Regions from separate parts of the Bradyrhizobium sp. SZCCHNS30572 genome, predicted to be linked through region 3. Evidence: predicted binding sites of a transcription regulator. Region 3 holds the regulator's gene; each other region holds the start of a gene.
What was found. Region 3 encodes LexA, which represses DNA repair genes until DNA is damaged. Its sites were predicted from a motif close to TGTTCNNNNTGTGTTCNG; they were not measured.
Positions count from the first base shown of each region.

Region 1: QX048_RS07415 (single-stranded DNA-binding protein) is a predicted target of LexA. The motif match lies at 2,110-2,127, and genes of this name have one in related genera.
Region 2: uvrA (excinuclease ABC subunit UvrA) is a predicted target of LexA. The motif match lies at 6,300-6,317, and genes of this name have one in related genera.

Region 1 covers NZ_JAUESY010000002.1:502,642-510,288, forward strand. Annotated here, with positions in the region: gene QX048_RS07405 (outer membrane protein) at 122-877, opposite strand; gene QX048_RS07410 (outer membrane protein) at 1,070-1,825, opposite strand; gene QX048_RS07415 (single-stranded DNA-binding protein) at 2,288-2,785, shown strand; gene QX048_RS07420 (HD domain-containing protein) at 2,902-3,534, shown strand; gene QX048_RS07425 (DUF2306 domain-containing protein) at 3,549-3,947, shown strand; gene gyrA (DNA gyrase subunit A) at 4,118-6,862, shown strand; gene QX048_RS07435 (hypothetical protein) at 6,897-7,154, opposite strand; gene coaD (pantetheine-phosphate adenylyltransferase) at 7,448-7,647, shown strand, end outside.
Region 2 covers NZ_JAUESY010000002.1:493,339-500,985, forward strand. Annotated here, with positions in the region: gene QX048_RS07365 (HAD hydrolase-like protein) at 70-714, opposite strand; gene QX048_RS07370 (lipase family protein) at 988-1,980, shown strand; gene QX048_RS07375 (hypothetical protein) at 2,142-2,456, shown strand; gene QX048_RS07380 (hypothetical protein) at 2,694-3,023, shown strand; gene uvrA (excinuclease ABC subunit UvrA) at 3,215-6,208, opposite strand; gene QX048_RS07390 (porin family protein) at 6,485-7,129, opposite strand; gene QX048_RS07395 (outer membrane protein) at 7,423-7,647, opposite strand, start outside.
Region 3 covers NZ_JAUESY010000002.1:337,913-345,559, reverse strand. Annotated here, with positions in the region: gene QX048_RS06560 (alpha/beta hydrolase) at 1-683, shown strand, start outside; gene glp (gephyrin-like molybdotransferase Glp) at 815-2,026, shown strand; gene lexA (transcriptional repressor LexA) at 2,232-2,930, shown strand; gene QX048_RS06545 (hypothetical protein) at 3,205-3,645, shown strand; gene QX048_RS06540 (ComEC/Rec2 family competence protein) at 4,039-6,330, opposite strand; gene QX048_RS06535 (hypothetical protein) at 6,474-6,686, shown strand; gene QX048_RS06530 (glutamine--tRNA ligase/YqeY domain fusion protein) at 6,717-7,647, opposite strand, start outside.

The DNA.
Region 1 (7,647 bases), 160 kb from region 3:
TGCTTAAGCGCGGGTAAAGACGGCGACTGCCAGTGCCGACGGGGGAGCTGTGTCACAGCGTGAGTGACGACAGGCCGGGCAAGCGCCGCCGCGTGAGATCCCGAGTGTCAGCCCTCGAGGGTCAGTGCTTGGAAACGACGGGACCGCCCCAGCGATAGTTCACGCGGACCGTCGCCATGTCGACGTCCTGGCCGACCGCATCGGTCCGGCCCGCGGCTCCAAGGGGAACACCCGAGAAGCCGAGGGTGCGGTTGCCCATGAACAGGTGCTCGTATTCGGCTGCGACCGACCAGTTCTTGGCGAAGCCGACCTCGACACCAGTCCCGACCGCAGCCCCCCAGCGCGTGGCGCTGGACACGTCGAGCACCACGCCCGTGGCCGTGGAGAGGCCGTTGTACTTCTCACCCGCGACCGCGGCGCCACCCTTCACGTACCAGAGCACGTTGTTCCAGGAATAGCCGATCTGGCCGGTGAACACGCCGATGCCGTTGATCTTGGTCTGGTTGGTCACGGCCGGGGCGAACTGGCTGGTGTTGCTGCCCTTGAGGTTGGCCCAGTTGCCTTGACCTTCGATGCCGAACACCCAGCCGCCAGCCTGCCAGCGATAGCCGATCTGGCCGCCCGCCAGCGCGCCGGTCGCATCATGGCAGCCTTCCGCGTTGGTTGCGGCCACGCCGGCAAAGCTGACCTTGTTGGTCCAGCAGGTGCGGGCCGCTGCGCCACCGGCATTCAGGCCGATATAGAAGCCACTCCAATCATAGATCGTCGTGATCATCGCAGGCGCTTTGGTGAAGGTGCGCGCGGGCAGATCGGCAGCGATGGCCGGCGCAATCCCCAGCGCCAGCGAAGTTGTCGCCCCCAGCAACAGCCTTCTCATCGCATTCCCCAAACCACGTCCGACGCCCGCACGCACGCTCTCACCAACGCCCACCCGCCGGACGTTGATAGCTCCTTCCGCCGTAAAAAGCCGTCACCCAAAGGACACAACGGCTCGGCAAGTGCCGGTTCTGGCACACAAAAAAGGCCGGCGCGAGGCCGGCCTTTCGACATATTCGCTTTTTGCGTGCAATCAGTAGCGCGACACGATCGGGCCGCCGAAGTGATAGGAGACGCCCGCCTTGACGGTGTGCACGGTGTCGCTCCACTCGGAGCGATTGGCCGGAACCGCGCTGTACTGAATCGAGCTCTTGCCGAAGTCGAGATAGTTGTATTCGACCTTGGCCGACCAGTTCGGCGCGAACATGTACTCGGCGCCGGCGCCGATCGTCCAACCCCAGCGCCAGTTGTTCTGAGCGAAGCTATTCGCCGCGCCACCATTGAGCGCTGCGTCGTAGCGGTGTTGGAGATCGCCGACGGCAGCGCCGCCGCTGACAAAGAACAGCGCCGGACCCGCAGCCCAGCCGAGGCGGCCCTTGATGTCGCCGAAGCCGCGCAGCCTGGTGAAGTAGGTATCGCCGAGACCGGCGTTGACGACGCCCGACCGGCCGTTGATGTCGGCCCAGTGATAGTCGCCCTCGAGACCGAACACGATGTTGTCGACCTGCCAGTTGTAGCCGACCACACCGCCGACGAAGCCGCCGCTGGTGTCATAGTTCTGGGTGCCGGCAAAGATCGCCGTATTCGGCGCCCCGAAGAAGGTCTCGTTGCTGCGGCCCCAGCCGCCGCCGCCCTGCAGGCCGAGGTAGAAGCCGGCCCAGGTCGGAAGCGGCGCCGGCGCCATCACCGGGGCCTTCGTGTACGGGCGGGCGGCGAGATCGGCGGCTCCCGCCGGCGTCAGCGCCCCCAAAACCATCAAGCTGACAGCTCCGAGAAAAATTCGTTTCATCCCAAGTCTCCCGCGTTGGGCGTCTCCAAAATGGTCCCCGGAGACGCTCGTCTGTGAAGTTGGTGCGACCACGCTTGCGGCCCCAATCCATCCTCAAATATACGCGATTCAACCCTGGATACCGTCTCCCAAAAGCCACAGCCGAGGAGGAAGTGAGGCCGGCTAACTTAATGAAAGTTAATCCCTTTTTCGTGAATAAGGGAACTTTTTCCGGGTTCCATTGCGAGAACTTGCGGTTCCATCGAGTTCCGTGGAACTCGACGCACGGTTGTAGACATATGCGCGCGAACAAAACTGGAACAATGGCCTTCCGCCTGCTATATGTGGATAAGCAATGGACAGGGCGGGTGGACCGCGCGGCAACCGTATAGGGTCCGCCGCGAGAGGAAGGGTTAGCCACCGGACGCCGTGAGGCCGGTGTGGACGGCCGGTCCGATGATCGAGAACCGCGGGAGAGTGGTGATGGCGGGTAGTGTGAACAAGGTGATTCTGGTCGGCAACCTCGGCAAGGACCCCGAGATCCGGCGCACGCAGGATGGGCGGCCGATCGCCAATCTGAGCATTGCGACGTCGGAAACGTGGCGCGACAAGGCGACAGGCGAGCGCAAGGAAAAGACCGAGTGGCACCGCGTGGTGATCTTCAACGAGGGTCTTTGCAAGGTCGCCGAGCAGTATTTGAAGAAGGGCGCCAAGGTTTACATCGAGGGCGCGCTGCAGACCCGCAAATGGACCGATCAGAGCGGTGTCGAGAAGTACTCGACCGAGGTCGTGCTGCAGGGCTTCAACTCCACCCTGACGATGCTCGATGGCCGGGGTGGTGGTGGCGGCAGCTTCTCCGATGACATGGGTGGCGGTGATTTCGGCAGCAGCGGTCCGTCGATGGCGCCGCCGCGCCGCGCGGTTGCTTCGGCGGGCGGTGGCGGACGCAACAGCGACATGGACGACGACATTCCGTTCTGAGGCGCGGGCGCGGACGCTGCTGATGCGAGCCGGCTTGCCCGTGTCTGGACGGCAGGCCGGCGGTCATCCGAGGGGGCCGGCCGGGGTGCTGCAAGCGATCGTGCGAGGTTGGTACGATGATGGAGGCTGTGGCAAGGACCCTCGACTTCTATCGGCTCGCCGAGGGCCTGAAGCGCGAGTTGCGCCACAGCTGGCTGTCTGACGGGCGCCGCGAGAGCGTGGCCGAGCATAGCTGGAGCATGTCTCTGCTCGCGTTGCTCGTGCACCGTCATCTCGAAAGACCGGTCGAGATCGATCGCGTGCTGAAGATGATCATCGTCCACGACCTCGTCGAGGCGCTGGTCGGAGACGTCCCCTTCTTCGAGACCGGCAGCCGAAAGGATGCCAAGGTCGCCAAGGAGCGCGAGGCGATCGAAGTCATCCGGTCGCGCTTGCCCGGGGGAGGCGGGCAGGAGATATTCGACCTGTTCCATGAATTTGAGGCGAAGCTCACGGCGGAGGCCAAGTTCGCCGCGGCGCTCGATCACCTCGAGGTTCAGATGCAGCACAACCTTGCCGATCTTGGGACCTGGGAGCCCGTCGAGTACGATCTCGTCTACACCAAGATGGACGCGGTATGCGCCCATGACGCCATGCTCGTCGAACTGTGCGGGCTGGTGAAAGGCCAAGCCGAAGCCAAGATGCGTGCTGGCAGCGTGGATGTCGACGCAATCAAGGAACGTCTGCACGAGCTGCGGGCTGCGATCTAGCTCTGGGGGCTGCCATGAGCTTCGCGCCGCTGCTCGACGCCGAGCCCGCCGTCCAGCTGCACGCCGTCGCCGCGATGACGGCGTTCGCGCTCGGGCTCGTTCAGTTCGCCGCCCCGAAGGGGGCCGTGCCGCATCGAACGGTCGGCTGGATCTGGGTCGCGCTCATGGTTGCCGTTGCAGCCAGTTCGTTCTGGATTCACACCATCCGGTTGGTCGGTCCATGGAGCCCGATCCACCTGCTGTCGATCTACACGCTGGCCGTGCTGCCGCTGGCGGTGTGGGCTGCGCACCGGCACCGGGTGGCGGCCCATCGCCGGGCCATGATCATGCTGTTTTCCGGCGCCCTGGTGATCGCCGGACTGTTCACGCTGCTGCCGGGACGCATCATGCACAAGGTCGTCTTCGGGCCGTAGCCGAAACGGTTCCCGGAGCCTGCCATGGGCGGCCGCAGCAGCCGGTTAAGTGACTGGAAAGGCGAGCAGAAAAAGCGCTCTTCGGATCGCCTTGGGGGTGGCCTGCGGCACGCTCCTGCGCTATATGATTCCAAGCGATTTTCGCGTGTCAAAACCGACCGGTATCCCCTTTGTCCGATAAAGAAGATGAGAAGCCCGGCGAGCCGGGCGGACCTTCCGACATTCGTCCCGTCTCCATCCTCGATGAGATGAAGCGCTCCTACCTCGATTACGCGATGAGCGTGATCGTGTCGCGAGCGCTGCCCGATGCGCGCGACGGCCTGAAGCCGGTGCATCGGCGCATCCTCTATTCGATGTACGAGCAGGGGCACACGCCCGACAAGAAATACGTCAAGTCCGCGCGCGTGGTCGGTGACGTCATCGGTAAATACCATCCGCATGGCGACCAGTCGATCTACGACGCCATGGTGCGCATGGCGCAGGACTTCTCGATGCGCGTGCCGCTGATCGACGGCCAGGGCAATTTCGGCTCCGTCGACGGCGATCCGCCGGCCGCCTACCGATACACCGAAGCGAAGCTCGCCAAGTCGGCGATCCCGCTGCTCGACGACATCGACAAGGACACCGTCGACTTCCAGCCGAACTACGACAATTCGGACAAGGAACCGTCGGTTCTTCCGGCCAAATATCCGAACCTGCTGGTCAATGGCGCCGGCGGCATCGCGGTCGGCATGGCCACCAACATCCCGCCGCACAATCTCGGCGAGGTGATCGATGCCTGCATCGCGCTGATCGACAATCCCGCGCTCACGATCGACGAGCTCATCAACATCATTCCGGGGCCGGATTTCCCGACCGGCGGCATCATTCTTGGACGCGCCGGCGTCCGCTCGGCCTATCATCTGGGCCGCGGCTCGATCATGATGCGCGGCAAGGTGACGATCGACACGATCCGCAAGGATCGCGAGGCGATCATCATCTCCGAGATTCCCTACCAGGTGAACAAGGCCACGATGGTCGAGCGCATCGCCGAATTGGTGCGCGAGAAGAAGGTCGAAGGCGTTGCCGACCTGCGCGACGAGAGCGACCGCGACGGCTACCGCGTCGTCGTCGAGCTGAAGCGCGACGCCGTGCCGGACGTCGTGCTCAACCAGCTCTACAAGTTCACGCCGCTGCAGACGAGCTTCGCCGCCAACATGCTGGCGCTCGACGGCGGCCGCCCGCAGACGATGACGTTGAAGGACCTGCTGACGATCTTCGTCGCGTTCCGCGAGCGTGTCGTCACGCGCAGGACCAAGTTCCTGCTCAACAAGGCGCGCGACCGCGCCCACATCCTGGTCGGCCTCGCCGTGGCCGTGGCCAATATCGACGAGGTCATCCGGGTCATCAGGACCTCGCCCGATCCTGCGTCCGCGCGCGAGGCGTTGATGTCGCGCGATTGGCCGGCGCGCGACGTCGAGGCCATCATCACGTTGATCGACGATCCGCGTCATCGCCTCGCCGAGGACGGCACCATCCGGCTGTCGTTCGAGCAGGCCAAGGCGATTCTCGACCTGCGTCTGCAGCGCCTGACCGCGCTCGGCCGTGAAGAGATTTCCGACGAGCTCGACAAGCTCAAGGTCGAGATCAACGACTATCTCGACATCCTGCGCTCGCGGGCGCGGGTGCAGGGGATCATCAAGGACGAGCTCGCCGCGATCAAGGCGGAGTTCGGCACGCCGCGCCGCACCGTGATCGCCGAGCAGGAAGGCGAGGTCGAGGACGAGGACCTGATCCAGCGCGAGGACATGGTCGTGACCGTGTCGCATGCCGGCTACACCAAGCGCGTGCCGCTGTCGGCCTATCGGGCGCAGCGCCGCGGCGGCAAGGGCCGCTCGGGCATGCAGACCCGCGAGGAGGATTTCGTCAGCCGGCTGTTCGTGGCCTCCACGCACACGCCGGTGCTGTTCTTCTCGTCGCGCGGCCAGGTCTACAAGGAGAAGGTCTGGCGGCTGCCGATCGCGGCGCCCAACGGGCGCGGCAAGGCGCTGATCAACATCCTGCCGCTGGAGCAGGGCGAGCGCATCACCACGATCATGCCGCTGCCGGAGGATGAATCCTCCTGGGCCAATCTCGACGTGATGTTCGCCACCACCGGCGGCAACGTCCGCCGCAACAAGCTTTCGGATTTCGTCGACGTGCGCCGCTCCGGCATCATCGCGATGAAGCTCGACGAGGGCGAGGAGATCGTCAACGTGCAGATCTGCACCGAGCGTGACGACGTGCTGCTCACGGCGTCGGGCGGGCAGTGCATCCGATTCCCCGTCACCGACGTGCGCGTCTTCACCGGGCGGACCTCGATGGGCGTGCGCGGCATCGCGCTCGCCGGCGGCGACAAGGTGATTTCGCTGTCGATCCTGCGCCATGTCGAAACGACCTCGGACGAGCGTACGGCGTACTTGAAGATGCGCCGGGCGATGTCGGGCGATGCTGCCACCGAGGAGCCGGTCGAGACCGAGGGCGAGGAGGCGGCCGCTGGCGCGATCCAGCTGTCGCAGGAACGCTATGTCGAGATGTCGGCGCAGGAGCAGGTGGTGCTGACCGTCTCGGTCAATGGCTACGGCAAGCGCACCTCGTCCTACGAGTACCGCACCACCGGCCGCGGCGGCAAAGGCATCGTCGCGATGTCCGTCAACAACCGCAACGGCAAGCTCGTCGCCTCATTCCCGGTCGAGGATGGCGATCAGATCATGCTGGTGACGGACAAGGGGCAGTTGATCCGTTGCCCCGTCGACGGCATCCGCATCGCGGGACGCTCGACCCAGGGCGTCATTGTGTTCGACACCGCCGATGATGAGCATGTCGTGTCGGTGGAGCATATCGGCGAGGAGGCCGAGAACGGCAACGGGGCCAGCGAGCAGGCAAATGGCGAGTGAAGGCGCGACCGGCGAATAGTGAGCAGCTATTCGCTTACTCCGTCCGCTCGACGGAGACCATCCTGGCCTCGCGGACCGTTCCTCTGGTTCCGGCGCTGCGCAGGCAGCCCGCTTCGAAGTTCGGCCAGGCCTGCTGTGAGCAGTCGCGGCCGATCGGTCGAATGTCCAGGCGGTCCGCCTTGGCGAGCGGACGCGGCACGCTGGCTTCGACCTGAGGAGCGAAGCCGGGCAGGAGGGTGATGCCGGCAGCCACCAAGCCGGCCGCTGCGACTGCAGATAGCGCTTTGATCATGACGGTCCCCTGTCTGGGCCGTTCGGCCCGTTGTTCGTTAAGGATTTGATAATCAGTTCGGGTTTCGAGACGTCTTCGCGGAACGGGCGAATTGGTTTCGTCTCGGCGCGAGCGTGTTTCGTGTCCCGAGTTCCGATGAAACAATCGCGGTAGCCCACCACAGTTCCGGCTCCCCGGTGTCGCACCCCATTTCATTGCGGTGCGGTCTCTCGGCCGCTCTTTGCCCATCACAGCCACGCCAGCGGGCGTGACGGCGGCTTGCCGGCCTGTTCCGGGCGGTATAGGACGGGCGCATGCAACGCATTGCGCTCTATCCGGGCTCGTTCGATCCCGTCACCAACGGCCATCTCGATGTGGTCCGGCAGGCCGTTCATCTCTGCGATCGCCTGATCGTCGCGGTCGGCGTGCATCACGGCAAGAAGCCGCTGTTCTCGACCGAGGAGCGGCTGGCGATGGCGCACGAGATCTTCGGTCCCGTCGCAGCCGCGGCGGG
Region 2 (7,647 bases), 160 kb from region 3:
CGCAATGACGCGGTGAGGTTATCGAGGCTCGTCACTATCCCTGCATGTCGCCGGCGGCGCTGATGCAGGCTACGAATCTCGTCTGGCGGGCACCACCAACCGCTCCACGATCTCGTCCATCCGGGTGAACAGCATCTCCGGCTGGTGGTCGCGCAGCGCCTGCTCCGCGGCATAGCCCCATGTCACCGCGCCGAAGGCGATGCCGGCGGCACGCGCCGCCTCGATGTCGCGGGTCTCGTCGCCGATCGCGATGGCCTCTGCCGGGTCGACGCGCAGCCGCTTCAGCACCCGGCGAAACTTCCGTGCCTTGCCGAACACCGAGGCCGAGCAATCGAAATCGGCGAACAGCCCGGCGCGCGATCCGAGCTTCTGCCGCGCGTTGGCCTCGCTGTCCGACGAGACCAATGCGAGCATGGTGCCGTTCGCGGCAAGGGTGTCGAGCATGATGTCGACGCCTGCGAACAGCGGGATGCTCGCCGCATGCGCCGTCTTCAGTTGGCGCACGTGGCGCGCGATGAAGGGCAGCTTCCAGCGCGGCACCTGAAGGAAATCGAGGATCTCACGGGTCGAGGCATGGCGGAGCCCGTTGATGTCCTCGTCCTTCACCTGACGAAAGCCGAAGCGCTGCGCGACGACGTTCACGTGGGTGCGAAACCACGGGAAGCTGTCGGCGAGCGTGCCGTCGAGATCAAAGATGACGAGAGAGTAGGGCATCGCGCGAGGTGAGCGTGGCGAGGAGTTGATGATCGTCGAGGCGTGTCGTCCTGCGACAGCCCTGCGCCATAGCAATGGGAGGGGCGGCGCGCAATGAGATGCGATCATTGCGTGTCGCAGCTCCACGGTGACGTTCGATGATCAGGGGTTGAACATGTTGTGATGTGCACCTGGAGATAACGCGGTCTATCATCCCGGTGGGCCGGCGGATCATGGTCTGCCTGCCCGATTTGATCGAAATTGTTTTCATCATTCAAGCCAGAGAGATTTCACATGGCCCTCAACAAGGTTGCTGCAGCGTATCTGTCCTACTTCGCCTATATCGACGACGCGCTCGATGTGGTTCAGCCGAGCGATTTCGTGGCGATGCTGAAGTCCGTCCCATCGGGTGCGGCGAACGGTCCGTGGTCGCTATGCTGGGGCCCGGCGGTCAACAACGGCGTGCTCGCCTATGTCGCGCAAGGCAGCGACGGCAGCTACGCGGTGGCGTTCCGCGGCACCGATGTCGATGGCTCGGTCGCCGGCGCGTTCGAGAACGTGCTCGCCGATGCCGATGCTGTCTTCCAGGTGCCGTGGCTCTATCCGCAGCAGGCCGGAGCGCCGCTGCAGATCAGCGCCGGAATCAACGACGCGCTGGCGCTGGTCATCGCGCTCACCGATCCCACGACGGACCTGTCGCTGCTGGACTATCTGCGCGGCCTTGCGTCCAAGCAGAACCTGCAACTGATGGTGACCGGGCACAGTCTCGGCGGCGCGCTCGCCGTGGTGGCGACGGCGTGGCTGCAGGACCAGTTGCCGAAGCTGAACTCGTCGCTGACGTTCACGCTGTGGCCGCACACCTTCGCGGCTCCGACGATGTGGAACGCGGGCTTCGCGACGACCTTCGCAAAGAGCTACACCTATTACGCGGCGGTCAACAGCAACGACATCGTGCCGATGGCCTGGGCCAACCTGAACGGAATTCTCGGTACCTATCCGCCGCCGGCGCCGGTCCTGAAGGACACCAACTACTACTCGATCTACAAACCGCTCGAGTGGCTCAGCGCAGCGATCCCGACCTATACGTCGATTGCGCCGAGCAATCCGGATCTGTTCACGATCACGCCGATCGTCGAGGCGAACGACTCCTGGACCGCGGAAGCCGGCTACATGCATTCCATGCAGCTGCAGTATTTCCCGCATGCGACCGGCACGAAGGCGCCGCCGCTGCCGGGAGTCACCAAGACCGGCGTGGCGCGGCCACGGGCGGTCGCCGTCGCGGCCTGAGCGCCGCAGGGCAGCTTTTGCGGGGCTGGGTTCGCTCAGTCCTGCAAGGGGGCTCGGTGCGGCGGCCGATCAACCTTTCATCACGATTATTGTGAGTGTGCGCTGCGGGAACGCCTGGCGCCGTGCGGTGGTTGACCCCGCACAGAAGCGAGGAGAGAGACATGCAACGTACGATCAAGATGGCCGCGCTGGCCGGAGCCACGCTGGTGATCGGCACCGCCGCCGCGTCCGCGCAGGGCTATGCTCGATTCGGCGACTCCATGGCCTGGGTGCCGCCGGCGCAGACCTCCGATTCCGAGCCGGTGTATGGCGCAGCGCCGGCGCCGGCCTACGCGCCGGGTCCGGTGGCTGGCCCAGTGGCCTGGGGCGGCGGCTACAACGGCACCAACCATCCGACCCCGGGCTCGACCCAGGGCGATGTCGGCCCGTCCGGCAACAACAACGGCACGCTGACCGGCGCCTACCGGCAGTGGTAGTTGCCGTCTGGCGCTGAAGTGAGCCGATCAAGCCCGCCGCTCGGACAAGAGCGGCGGGTTTGTCGTCTGAGAGGGCGCCCAGGCGCTTGCGAGATGATGCGACCAGCATTCTGGATCATCTGATCGCGGCAACGTGAGCGCCACGTTGTGTCGCACGCATGTTGTGGCGGGTGGCGGAACTGCCGGGGCATGACGATGGTTTGTTCCTCGATGAATTAGGAACAACGGAGCAAGTTCATGACACGCACGTTTGGATTGGCAGCGCTCACCGCCGTCACGCTGGTCGCCGGCACGATCGGCGCCTCGGCCGGCGAATACGGGCCGGGCGGCTACGGCTATGGCGGCCAGGTCACCAGCACCTATGCCTACCGCGACTCCTTCGCCTGGGCGCCAGGGCCGGTCTATGAGGAAGGCTACGTCGCCGTCGCGCCGGGCCCGTATGACGGCCCGGGCTGGGGCGCAGGCTACAACGGCACCAACCACCCGACCCCGAGCTCGACCCAGGGCGACGTCGGACCGCGCGGCAACAACAACGGCACGCGGAGCGGGTTTTACCGTCAGTGGTAATCTGAGTTCGTTGCAGAAACATCGAGCCCGCCGCTCTGCCGAGAGCGGCGGGTTTTGTTGTGATGAACCGGTATCGACCACATGCGTCATTGCGAGGAGCGCAGCGACGAAGCAATCCAGAGTCGCGTACGCGGCCCTGGATTGCTTCGCTTCGCTCGCAATGACGATCGATACAAGGGAATTGAGGGCAACTACTCCGCAGCCTCGCTCGCCGCGCCGCGGCCGCGCTTCTTCGGCTTGGCCGACTTCTCCAGCACCGGCTTGAGGAACTGCCCGGTGTAGCTGCGCGGCGCCTTGACGATATCTTCCGGCGGGCCCCAGGCGACGATCTCGCCGCCGCCGTCGCCGCCTTCGGGGCCGAGGTCGATGACCCAGTCGGCGGTCTTGATGACCTCGAGATTGTGCTCGATCACGACCACCGTGTTGCCCTGCGCGACCAGCTCGTGCAGCACCTCCAAGAGCTTCTTGACGTCGTGGAAGTGCAGGCCCGTCGTCGGCTCGTCCAGGATGTAGAGCGTGCGGCCGGTGGCGCGCTTGGACAGCTCCTTGGCGAGCTTGACGCGCTGGGCCTCGCCACCGGACAGCGTGGTGGCCTGCTGGCCGACATGGATGTAGTCGAGGCCGACGCGGCGCAGGGTCTCGAAGGTGTCGCGCACCCGCGGCACCGCCTTGAAGAACTCCGCGGCCTCCTCGACGGTCATGTCGAGCACGTCGGCGATCGACTTGCCCTTGAACAGCACGTCGAGCGTCTCGCGGTTGTAGCGCTTGCCCTTGCAGACGTCGCAGGTGACGTAGACGTCGGGCAGGAAGTGCATCTCGATCTTGATGACGCCGTCGCCCTGGCACGCCTCGCAGCGGCCACCCTTGACGTTGAACGAGAACCGGCCCGGCTCGTAGCCGCGCGCCTTGGATTCGGGGAGGCCGGCGAACCATTCGCGGATCGGCGTGAACGCGCCGGTATAGGTCGCGGGGTTTGAGCGCGGCGTGCGGCCGATCGGCGACTGGTCGATGTCGATGATCTTGTCGATATGCTCCAGCCCCTCGATGCGGTCGTGCGGCGCGGCGGCCTCGTTGGCGCCGTTGAGCTTGCGTGCGATCGACTTGTAGAGCGTGTCGATGAGAAGCGTCGACTTGCCGCCGCCGGACACGCCTGTGATCGCGGTGAACAGGCCGAGCGGAATCTCGGCCGAGACGTTCTTCAGATTGTTGCCGCGGGCATTGACGACCTTGATGGTGCGGCGATGGTTCGGCGGCCGCCGCTCGGGCACCTCGACCTCGAGCTCGCCGGTGAGATATTTGCCGGTCAGCGACGCCGGATTGCGCATGATCTCCGCCGGCGTGCCCTCGGCGACGATGTGGCCGCCATGGGTGCCGGCGCCGGGACCGATGTCGAGCACGTAGTCGGCGAGGCGAATCGCGTCCTCGTCATGCTCGACGACGATGACGGTGTTGCCGAGGTCGCGCAGCCGCTTCAGCGTGTCGAGCAGGCGGGCATTGTCGCGCTGGTGCAGGCCGATCGACGGCTCGTCGAGCACGTAGAGCACGCCGGTCAGCCCCGAGCCGATCTGCGACGCCAGGCGGATGCGCTGGCTCTCGCCGCCGGACAGCGTGCCGGAGGAGCGCGCCAGGGTCAGGTAGTTGAGGCCGACGTCGAGCAGGAAGGTGAGGCGGTCGCGGATCTCCTTCAGGATTCGCGTGGCGATCTCGGTCTGCTGCGCGTTGAGCTGCTTCGGCACCTCGGCGAACCACTCGCCGGCCGCCTTGACGGAGAGGTCGCTGATCTCGCCGATGTGCTTGCCGCCGACCTTGACGCACAGCGCCTCGGGCTTCAGCCGAAAACCCTTGCAGCCGGCGCAGGGCACGTCGTTGAAGTATTTGCCGAGCTCCTCGCGCGCCCACTCGCTCTCGGTCTCGCGGAAGCGGCGCTCGATGTTGGTGATGACGCCCTCGAACGGCTTCTTGGTGTCGTAGGCGCGGACGCCGTCCTCATAGGTGAACTTGATCTCGTCGTCGCCGGAGCCGTGCAGCAGCGCGTTCTGCGTCTTCTTGGGCAGGTCCTTCCACTTGGTGTCCAGCGTGAACTTGTAGAACTTGCCGAGCGCGGTCAGGGTCTGCAGGTAATAGGGCGAGGACGACTTGGCCCAGGGCGCGATCGCGCCCTTGCGCAGCGTGACGTCCTTGTCGGGAATGACGAGGTCGGCATCGACGTGCTGCTCGACCCCCAGGCCGCCGCATTCCGGGCAGGCGCCATAGGGGTTGTTGAACGAGAACAGCCGCGGCTCGATCTCGGGGATCGTGAAGCCGGAGACCGGGCAGGCGAACTTCTCCGAGAACAGGATGCGCTCGGGCCCGCTCTTGTCGTGGATCTTTGCGGTTTTCTTTTTTTCCTTCTCCTCCGCCGGCGCGGCCGAGGCGGGAGCGTCTGCGAACTCGATGACGGCCAGGCCTTCGGCGAGCTTCAGCGCAGTCTCGAAGCTTTCTGCGAGACGCTGGCCGATGTCGGGGCGCACGACGATGCGGTCGACGACGACGTCGATATCGTGCGGGAACTTCTTGTCGAGCGTCGGCGCCTCGGCGAGCTCATGGAAGGTGCCGTCGATCTTGACGCGCTGAAAGCCCTTCTTGAGATATTCGGCGAGCTCCTTCTTGTACTCGCCCTTGCGGCCGCGCACGACCGGCGCCAGCAGATAGAGGCGGGTGCCCTCGGGCATCGCCAGCACGCGGTCGACCATCTGCGAGACGGTCTGGCTTTCGATCGGCAGGCCGGTCGCCGGGGAGTAGGGCACGCCGACGCGCGCCCACAGCAGGCGCATGTAGTCGTAGATCTCGGTGACGGTGCCGACCGTCGAGCGCGGGTTCTTCGAGGTCGTCTTCTGCTCGATCGAGATCGCCGGCGACAGGCCGTCGATCTGGTCGACGTCCGGCTTCTGCATCATCTCCAGGAACTGGCGCGCATACGCCGACAGCGATTCGACGTAGCGGCGCTGGCCCTCGGCGTAGATCGTATCGAAGGCGAGCGAGGACTTGCCGGAGCCGGACAGGCCGGTGAACACGACGAGCCTGTCGCGCGGGATCTCGACGTCGATGTTTTTCAGATTGTGCTCGCGGGCGCCGCGGATGGTGATGGCCCGCAGGCTCGACTGGTTGGCTTGCGCGCGCTGCTTGGCCTTGAGCACTTCATCCATGACGATCGTCCCACGGCGCAGAGTCGCGCCATCGTTGCAGGCGCGTTTCGCCGGAAGCCGGCCATCGGACGCCAGGGGGAAAAGGTATGGTCGGAACGTAGGAAGAACGGAGCTGGATTTCCAGTGCCGTCAGCGAATCATCAACAATGCGCTCAGGGAATGGCAGCGACTGGCAGGAGGCTGCCGGTTCCGTCCTGTTTTGTGCACGATCCCACAAAGAAAAAACCTCCGCTCTGGCAGAGCGGAGGCTGTGTGCGTTGGCCCGGAGGCAAAAACTTAGAAGTGGTAGTTGATGCCGACCTGACCGGAATGCACGTTGAGGGTGCCGGTCGTGAGCGTGCCGAGGCCGGTGAAGGTGTAGCTCTCGCCACCGAAGCTCTTGTAGAGGTACTCGCCCTTCAGCGACCAGTTCGGGGCGAACATGTACTCGACGCCAGCGCCGACGGTCCAGCCGGAGTGGATCTTGCTGTCGGCAGCGGCGAAGCCGGGGGCCGTCAGCGAGATGCGGTTGTCGGCCCAGGCGTAACCACCGGTCGCGTACAGCAGGGTCGGGCCGAAGGCGTAGCCGATGCGGCCGCGGACAGTGCCCCAGTCGCGGATCTTGGACTCGGCGTTGACACCGAGCGCGCCGACGTTTGCGTTGATGTCTGCCCAAGCGGCGTCGGCCTCGAGGCCGAACACGACAGCACCCTGCTGCCAGTTGTAGCCGACGGTGCCGCCGGCGAAGCCGCCCTTCATGGCCGCGAAGTCAGCATTCTCGTTGGCATAGCCGCCCATGGCACCGATGTAGAAGCCGGTCCAGGTCAGCACCGGCGCGGCAACCGGGGCCTTGGTGTAGGTCGGGCGTGCGGCAAGATCAGCGGCGGCAGCGGGAGCGGCCAGGGCGGCCAAGGCCACGGTCGCGAGCAGGATCTTCTTCATTCCAGTCTCCAGTTTATTTTTATTCCTCGAAGTCCGCATCGCACCGATAAGCTTACGCACGAAACAGACTCACCCGTTCAAGTTGACGAGGTTCCTATAGCCCGGTTCCGTACGGATTACCGTCACCCTGAAGACACACTCGCGCCCAAACCGCGTTTTTACGGCCAAGTTCCAGAAAGCCTATGTCACTCAGTTACTTGGTTCCGGGTGTGGCGAGCCGGCAAGGTGGCATCAGGGCAACAAAAAAGGCCGGCTTTCGCCGGCCCTTCTCGGAACCTGTCGGTTTGCAGGCATCAGTACTTTGCGATGACCGGGCCGCCGAAGTGGTAGCTGAGGCCGGCCTTGACCGTGTGAACGGTGTCCTTCCACTCGGAGCGGTTGAGCGCCGCAGCGCTGTACTGGATCGTGCTCTTGCCGAAGTCGAGATAGTTGTACTCGAGCTTGGCCGACCAGTTCGGCGCGAACATGTATTCGGCGCCGGCGCCGACCGTATAGCCCCAGCGGGTGGTGTTCTGGCT
Region 3 (7,647 bases):
AGGGCGTCGCGGCAGCGCATATGACGATCGCCTATGACCGGCGCGGATTTGGTGAGACGGTCGCCTATGAGGAAGCTCATTCTCCGGTCGAGGACCTGCTCGCCGTCGTCGACGCGCTCGCGCCGGGGCGGCCGGCGACGCTGATTGCCTGCTCGCAAGGAGGCCGCATCGCGCTCGACTTCGCGCCTCGCCATCCGTCACGTATGGCATCGCTGGTGCTGATCGCACCTTCGATCAGCGGCGCGCCGGAGCCGGTCTATCCACCGGAGATCAAGGCGCTAACGGCGTCGTTGGCCGCTGCCGAGGCCGCACAGGATTGGGATCGGGTCAGCGCTATCAAGACGCATCTGTGGGTCGACGGTCCCTTGCAGCGCGAGGGACGCATCTCCGGCGAGCCGCGCGAGACGTTCCTGAAGAAGAACGCCGCCGCACTCCGCGCGCCGCCAACCGGCGCGACTCTCGATATGGCACCAGCCTTCCCGCGCCTCGCGGAGATCGTCGCGCCATCGCTCGTCATCCGGGGGGACTTGGACTTTCCTCACATCCAGCAGCGAAGCAGGCTGCTCGCCGCAACAATGCCGAACGGGTCAGGACATGAGCTGGCCGGAACGGCGCACCTGCCGAGCCTGGAACGTCCGCAGGAGGTCATGCGGTTGATTGCAGACTTTCTCGCGCGATCGTGAGGCAGCGGCCCGGAAACGGCCCACAGCAGACGGTCAGAACGCAGGGAGCGGCCTAGGCCCTTGGCCGCGCCGTGCGCGTTCGGTTAGAAGGCGATTCATTCGATCTGCCGTCTCCGTCCGAAGGAAATCCCATGGCCCTGATGCCGGTGTCTGATGCGTTGTCCGCCGTGCTCGCCGGCGCCGAGCCGCTGGCCGAGGAGCAGGTCGGGCTGGACGAAGCGTTTCACCGCATCCTGGCGCGGGACCTCGCGGCGCTGCGGACGCAGCCGCCCGAGGCAATGTCGGCGATGGACGGCTATGCCGTGCGCGCGGCGGACGCCGCCCAGGCCAAGGCGCGGCTGAAGGTCATCGGCGAGGTTGCGGCAGGGCGGCCGTTCGATCGCGTGGTTGGACCCGGCGAGGCGGCGCGGATCTTCACCGGTGGCGTTGTTCCGGAGGGCGCGGACGCGGTGGTGATCCAGGAGGACACGATCGCCGAAGACGGCCACGTCGTGATCACCGAGGCCGCGATCAAGGGCCGGCATATCCGGCCGGCGGGCGTCGACTTTCACCAGGGCATGGTGCTGCTGAAGTCCGGGCGCCGGCTCAGCGACCGCGACCTGTCGCTGGCGGCCAGCATGAATCATCCGGCGCTGCCGGTGCGGCGCCGGCCGAAGGTGGCGCTGCTCGCCACCGGCGACGAGCTGGTGATGCCGGGCTCGACGCCCGGCCCGGGCCAGATCGTCTATTCCAACGGCTACGCCTTGCGGGCGCTGGTGCGCAACGAGGGCGGGACCCCGATCGATCTGGGCATCGCCGCGGATACGATGCAGGCGACGATCGCCGGCATCCGCCGGGCCCGCGAGGCCAAGGCCGACATCCTGATCACGACCGGCGGCGCCTCGGTCGGCGATCACGACCTCGTCAAGCAGGCGCTCGAAGCCGAGGGCGTCGAGATGGCGTTCTGGAAGATCGCGATGCGGCCGGGCAAGCCGATGATGCACGGACGGCTCGGCGACATCAGGGTGATCGGACTGCCCGGCAATCCGGTGTCGTCCTATGTCTGCGCCATCCTGTTCCTGGTGCCGCTGATTCGGCGGCTGCTCGGCCGTGACGAGGCCGTGATGCCGCGCGAGACCGCCCTGCTCGGCCGCGAACTGGGGCCGAACGATTCGCGCGAGGACTATCTGCGGGCACAGCTCGAAGAGCGCGCCGACGGCACGCTGGTCGCGACCCCGGTGAGCCAGCAGGATTCGTCGCTGCTCGGCAATCTCGCGCTCTCGCAGGCTGTGGTGATCCGGCCGGCGTTTGCGCCGAAGGCGCCTGCGGGCAGCCCGTGCGAGATCCTGCGCCTGCCGAACTGAGCCGCTTCCCCGGTAAAGCCCGGTCTGTTCATCATATTTTTAGGATTGCGGAACACACATCGAACATATAGTGTCCGTTCATGATTTGTTTTTAGTATGTTGCGGGCGACGCGATGACGGTCCGACTCCAGGGCGCTCTCAGCCGGTTTGTGCGCGAGGCGCAGCTCCTGGACTCGGACGACAACAAACCGGGGACCAGGTCGAGATGCTGACGCGCAAACAGTACGAACTTCTGCGGTTCATCAACGAGCGGCTCAAGGAAGCCGGCGTGCCGCCGTCCTTCGACGAGATGAAGGATGCGCTCGATCTGCGCTCGAAGTCCGGCATTCATCGCCTGATCACGGCGCTCGAGGAGCGCGGCTTCATCCGCCGGCTGCCCAACCGCGCCCGCGCGATCGAGGTGATCAAGCTGCCCGAGCTGTCACAGGCCGCCAACAACCGCCGCGGCTTCACCCCATCGGTGATCGAGGGCAATCTCGGCAAGGTGCGCACCAGCACTCCCGCGCTGGACGATGGCGAGCGCCCCGTCGCAGTGCCGGTGATGGGCCGCATCGCCGCCGGTACTCCGATCGAGGCGCTACAGACGCGCAGCCACACCATCAGCGTGCCTGCCGACATGCTCGGCAACGGCGATCACTATGCGCTTGAGGTGCGCGGCGACTCCATGGTCGATGCCGGCATCCTCGACGGCGACATGGCGCTGATCCAACGCAACGAGACCGCCGACACCGGCGACATCGTGGTGGCGCTGATCGACGATGAGGAAGCGACGTTGAAGCGCTTCCGCCGCCGCGGCGCATCGATCGCGCTGGAGCCGGCCAACACCGCCTACGAGGTACGCATCCTGCCGCCGAACCGGGTGAAGATCCAAGGCAAGCTGGTCGGGCTGTACCGCAAGTACTGATCGCGAATGGGATCGGTCGATGGGCGGCGGGCGCACGCGCTTTCGCCGCCGATCGGAGGCTGCCCAGCAAAATACGTCACGCGCGAATGCACCTCATGATGTGCAGCGCGGCATGCTCAAACGCTTGTGATCGGCCGCGGGCACACGCGATGCAGATCAGCGCAGAATTGCCGCGAAGCGCGCGCTAACATCACCATCGATGTCCACTCTGATAGAGGCCTGCGCCTGTCCGGGGGGAGCGTGGGTCGGCTATCTCTCAACGAGGAGCGATCCGATGTGTGACTACAGCCTCCATGCGGTTGCGTCCCGTCCCGCCAAGGTCGGCGAGACGTTGATCTCGATGACCTTCCGTGGCACCGCCACCCGCGGCTTCGCGCTGGAGAGCGAGCCGACCGTCGCAGTCTGCATGCTGCCCGGCACCGAGTTGGCCTTCGCCGAGGACGTCCGCTACGACAGCCGCTGGCTCTGGACCCGGACGATCCGCGAGCGCGTCGCAAAGTTCAACAGCATCGAGACTCACATTCCCGATCGCCATCACGACGCGATCGAATTCGCCGATGGCCGCCACGTGCTGGTGACCCAGCTCTGCGAGGGCCAGCGCGTCACCGTGCTGCAATTGCCGGTCAGCAAGCAGCCGGCGGAGCGACGCCCGGACATCGCCGAGGACGTGCCGCCTTCGCAGGCCACACCGATTCGCCGCATCAGCATCACCTGAGGGGTCTCCGCATCGGCATTTCTCTCGGTCGTGAGCGAGCTTTCGACCGTGGGAGATTTGGGTTCTGCAAGCGCAAAGTCCTCTCGGGCGAACCTTACGCCCCGGCATCGCATCGGATAGGAACGACATCCCTCGGCCGCCATGATGTGCCGGGGGAGCCTGCCGCCGTGGTCAACAAGATCGATTGGAACAAGGCCGCCGGGATCACCGAGCCCGGCTGCAATATGCTTGTGTTCGGATGGCTGACAGTCACGGCTGACGACATCGCCATCTGGCAACGCTATCCGCGCGCTGCGTTCACGCTGGCCGAAAGCCCCTCGCTGTTCGATGGACTTGGCAACATGGACCTGGCGACACCGAGTATCATCTCGGCACGTTCGAGCTGCCCGGCACTCAGTCTTCCTCGCCCTGCTCCGTCTCCGGCGGCGTCGCGTCCTGAGGCCGCACGGCCGGCGCGCGCGGCGTCAGCGTCGTGTCGAACTCGCCGGCCTCGGCGGGCGCCGGCCACCATGGGCGGTCGGTGCCGCCGGCGCGCGCCGGCGTGACGGCGAAGCTCCTGCCCCGCTGCACCAGCATCAAGGCGCCCTGCTGCCGCAGCCGCTCGCGATCGATGACGGCCGCCGCGCAGGATGACGGCGCGGCGCGCGCGGTGACGATGAGCGCAGCACGGGCGCAATCATCGGCGAGCGCCTCGGCGCGCAGGGTCACGGCGGCGAAGCGGCCATCGGCCATCGCGACCACGCAGCCCGCCTCGTCGCAGGAGACGCCATCGGCGAGCGATGAATCCGCCGGCAGCCGGGCATCGGCGTCGGCCGCGAGCCACTCCTTGGTGGCGAACACGTCCTTGCCGGTGCGCATCACATGCAGGCGCCCGTCACGGCCGCGCACCGCCACCGCGCGCCCATCGCCGGCGATCAGCACGTCGGGCAGCGGCGTCGCGGCGGCCCACGCGGTGGCCACCACGAGCCCCACGGCGCCCGACCACCGCAGCGGGGTGCGCAGCAGGCCGATCAGGATGACACCGAGGCTGGCCAGGATCAGTGGACCGATGCCGAAGGCCGGGATGCGTCCGACCGCGCCGGGCAGCGCTGCCACCCAGCGCGTCACCGCGATCATCCAGTCGATGCCGAGGCCCATCAGGGTCCACCAGGGACCGTCGAGCCCGAACGGCGCCGCCACGAGGCCCATCAGGCCGGCCGGCATCACCAGCGCCGAGACGACCGGCATCGCCGCGAGATTCGCGAGCACGCCATAGGGCGTGACGCGATGGAAATGGAAGGCGGCATAGGGCGTGGTCGCGAGCCCCGCGATCAGCGAGGCCAGCAACAGCATCGCAAGCTCGCGGCCGCCCCACAGCGCGATGCGCTGCGTCGTGGAGCTGTCCGGCGTCGCAAACAGTCTGGGCAGCCCGAACTGCACCAGCGCGACCAGGCCGAGCGTCGCCGCGAACGACATCTGGAAGCTCGGATGCACCAGCGCTTCGGGAGCTGCGACCAGCACGATCAACGCGGCGACCGCGAGCGTACGGAAGGTGACGGCGCGGCGGTCGACCATGACCGCGATCAGCACCACGGCCGTCATGAAGAACGACCTTTGGGTCGCGACCTCCGCGCCTGAGAGCAACAGATAGAACGCCGCCGCGACCAGCGCTGCGGCCGCCGCCCATTTCTTGATCGGGTGGCTGATGGTGAGGCCGGGGATCAGCGCCAGCAGCGCGCGCACGGCGAAGAACACGACACCGGCGACGACCGCCATGTGATAGCCGGAGATCGACAGCACGTGGCCGAGACCGGAGACGAACATCGCGTCGTTGACATCGGGCGTGATGGCGTCGCGCCGGCCGGTCAGCAGCGCGGTGGCGATGGCGCGTTCGTCGCCCGACAGGCGGCCGCGGATGCGTGCGTCGATCGCATCGCGCAGACCCTGCATGGCCGCCGCATAGCCCAGGCCGAAGCCGGCGGCCTGCGGCGGCGTCGCCGTCGTGATCGCGCCCATCACGAAGCCGGAGGCGCCGATGCCCTGGAAGAACATGTCGCGCGCGAAGTCGTAGGATCCCGGCCGCACCGGGGCCATCGGCGGCAGCAGCCGCGCCTTGAGCTGCACGAAGCTGCCGACCTCGGGCGCCGCGCCCTTGCGCACCGCGAGCCTGACACGCGCGATGGTGACGGCGTTGCGCGGGCTCTCCATCGACGTCACCCGCAGCACGATGCGGTCGCTGCGCTCGCGGATGTCGCGCGCCTCGACGAAGCCGGACAGCGCCACCGAATACAACGGCCGCGCCAGCACCGGATGCGCGACGCGCGCGGTCTTGACAGTCGCCGCGGCGAAGCCGCACGCCGCCGCCGCAATCATCACGGCAACCGGAAACAGCCGATGCCGCCGCATCATGATGGCGACGATGCCGAGCAGCGCCGCGGTGGTGGCGGCAATCCAGAGCACGGGCTCGTGATCGGCGGTGAAGTACAGCGCGATGCCGGCCCCGAACGCCACCGGCACCCAGGGCAGCAGCCGGCCCGCCCCGGCCTCCTCGGCCGCCCAGCTCTTCAGGCGAGCGGCGAACACCGACGACGCACCGGACCCGATCGCGGGCCAGCCGCCGGCCAGCGCGCCGCGCGGCGGCCAGACATCGGCCATCACGCCCGCGATCCCGCGACGCCCTCCCGGCGGCCTGACCGGCTCCGCCATTGCCCCCACACCAACCCGTTACCCGACGGGCGGAAAGGCTACCGGAAGCTGCGCGAGCGCGCCTAGCAGAACGGAACGGGAATCCTGGAGATCTGCACGGCCGCTGCGGGGGAACTTTTTGCGCCGCACGTGCTTTTCAGGGGATGGACGCCCACGACCCTGAAGACCCCTTCGCCGACCTCGCGCTCGAGAAGGCGATCCACCTGCGCTGGACTCTCCGGGACATCAAGGCCCACCGGCTGACGCTGTCCCCTGTCGCCGACGAAGATCTTTCGCTGCTCACCGAGCGCGGCCTCGTCGAACTCACCGACGGCGTGCCGACGCTGACCGAGGCCGGGCAGGACGCGATCAGCTGAGCCACACGCGTCCCGCGGTCTCCGCTTGCCTCACCCCTTCGCGACTTCCTTGGCGAAGGTGTCGCGCAGGCCGATGGTGCGGTTGAACACGAGCTTGTCGGCCGTCGAATCCGGATCGCGCACGAAGTAGCCCTGCCGCTCGAACTGCATCGGCGCGTCGGAATTGCTCTCGGCGATCGCTGGCTCGATGCGCGCGTCGGTGAGGACCTCGAGCGAGTTGGGATTGAGATCGGCGGTGAAGTCGGCCGCGTTCGGGCTCGGATTGGCGAACAGCTGGTTGTAGATGCGGATCTCGGCAGGCAACGACTCCGCCGCGGAGAGCCAGTGCATCGTCGCCTTGACCTTGCGTCCATCCGGCGCGTTGCCGCCCTTGGTCGCCGGATCATAGGTACAGCGCAGCTCGACGATCTCGCCGGCGTCGTTCTTGATGACGTCGCGGCACTTGATGAAATAGGCGTAGCGCAGCCGCACCTCGTTGCCCGGCGACAGGCGGAAGAACTTCTTCGGCGGATTCTCCATGAAGTCGTCCTGCTCGATATAGAGCTCGCGGCCGAACGTGATCCTGCGCGTGCCGGCCGAGGGATCGTCGGGATGGTTGATCGCCTCGAGCTCCTCGACCTGGCCTTCTGGATAGTTCTCGATCACCACCTTCAGCGGCCGCAGCACCGCCATCCGGCGCAGCGCCGTGCGGTTGAGCTCCTCGCGGATGCAGAATTCGAGCATGCCGACGTCGACGATGCTGTTCGCCTTGGCGATTCCGATGCGCTTGATGAACTCGCGCACCGCCGCCGGCGGCACGCCGCGCCGCTTCAGGCCGGCGATGGTCGGCATGCGTGGATCGTTCCAGCCGGCGACATGGCCGTCCTGCACCAGCCGCGTCAGCACGCGCTTGGATAGCAGAGTATAGGTGAGATTGAGGCGCGCGAACTCGTACTGGTGCGGATGCGACGGCACCGGCAGC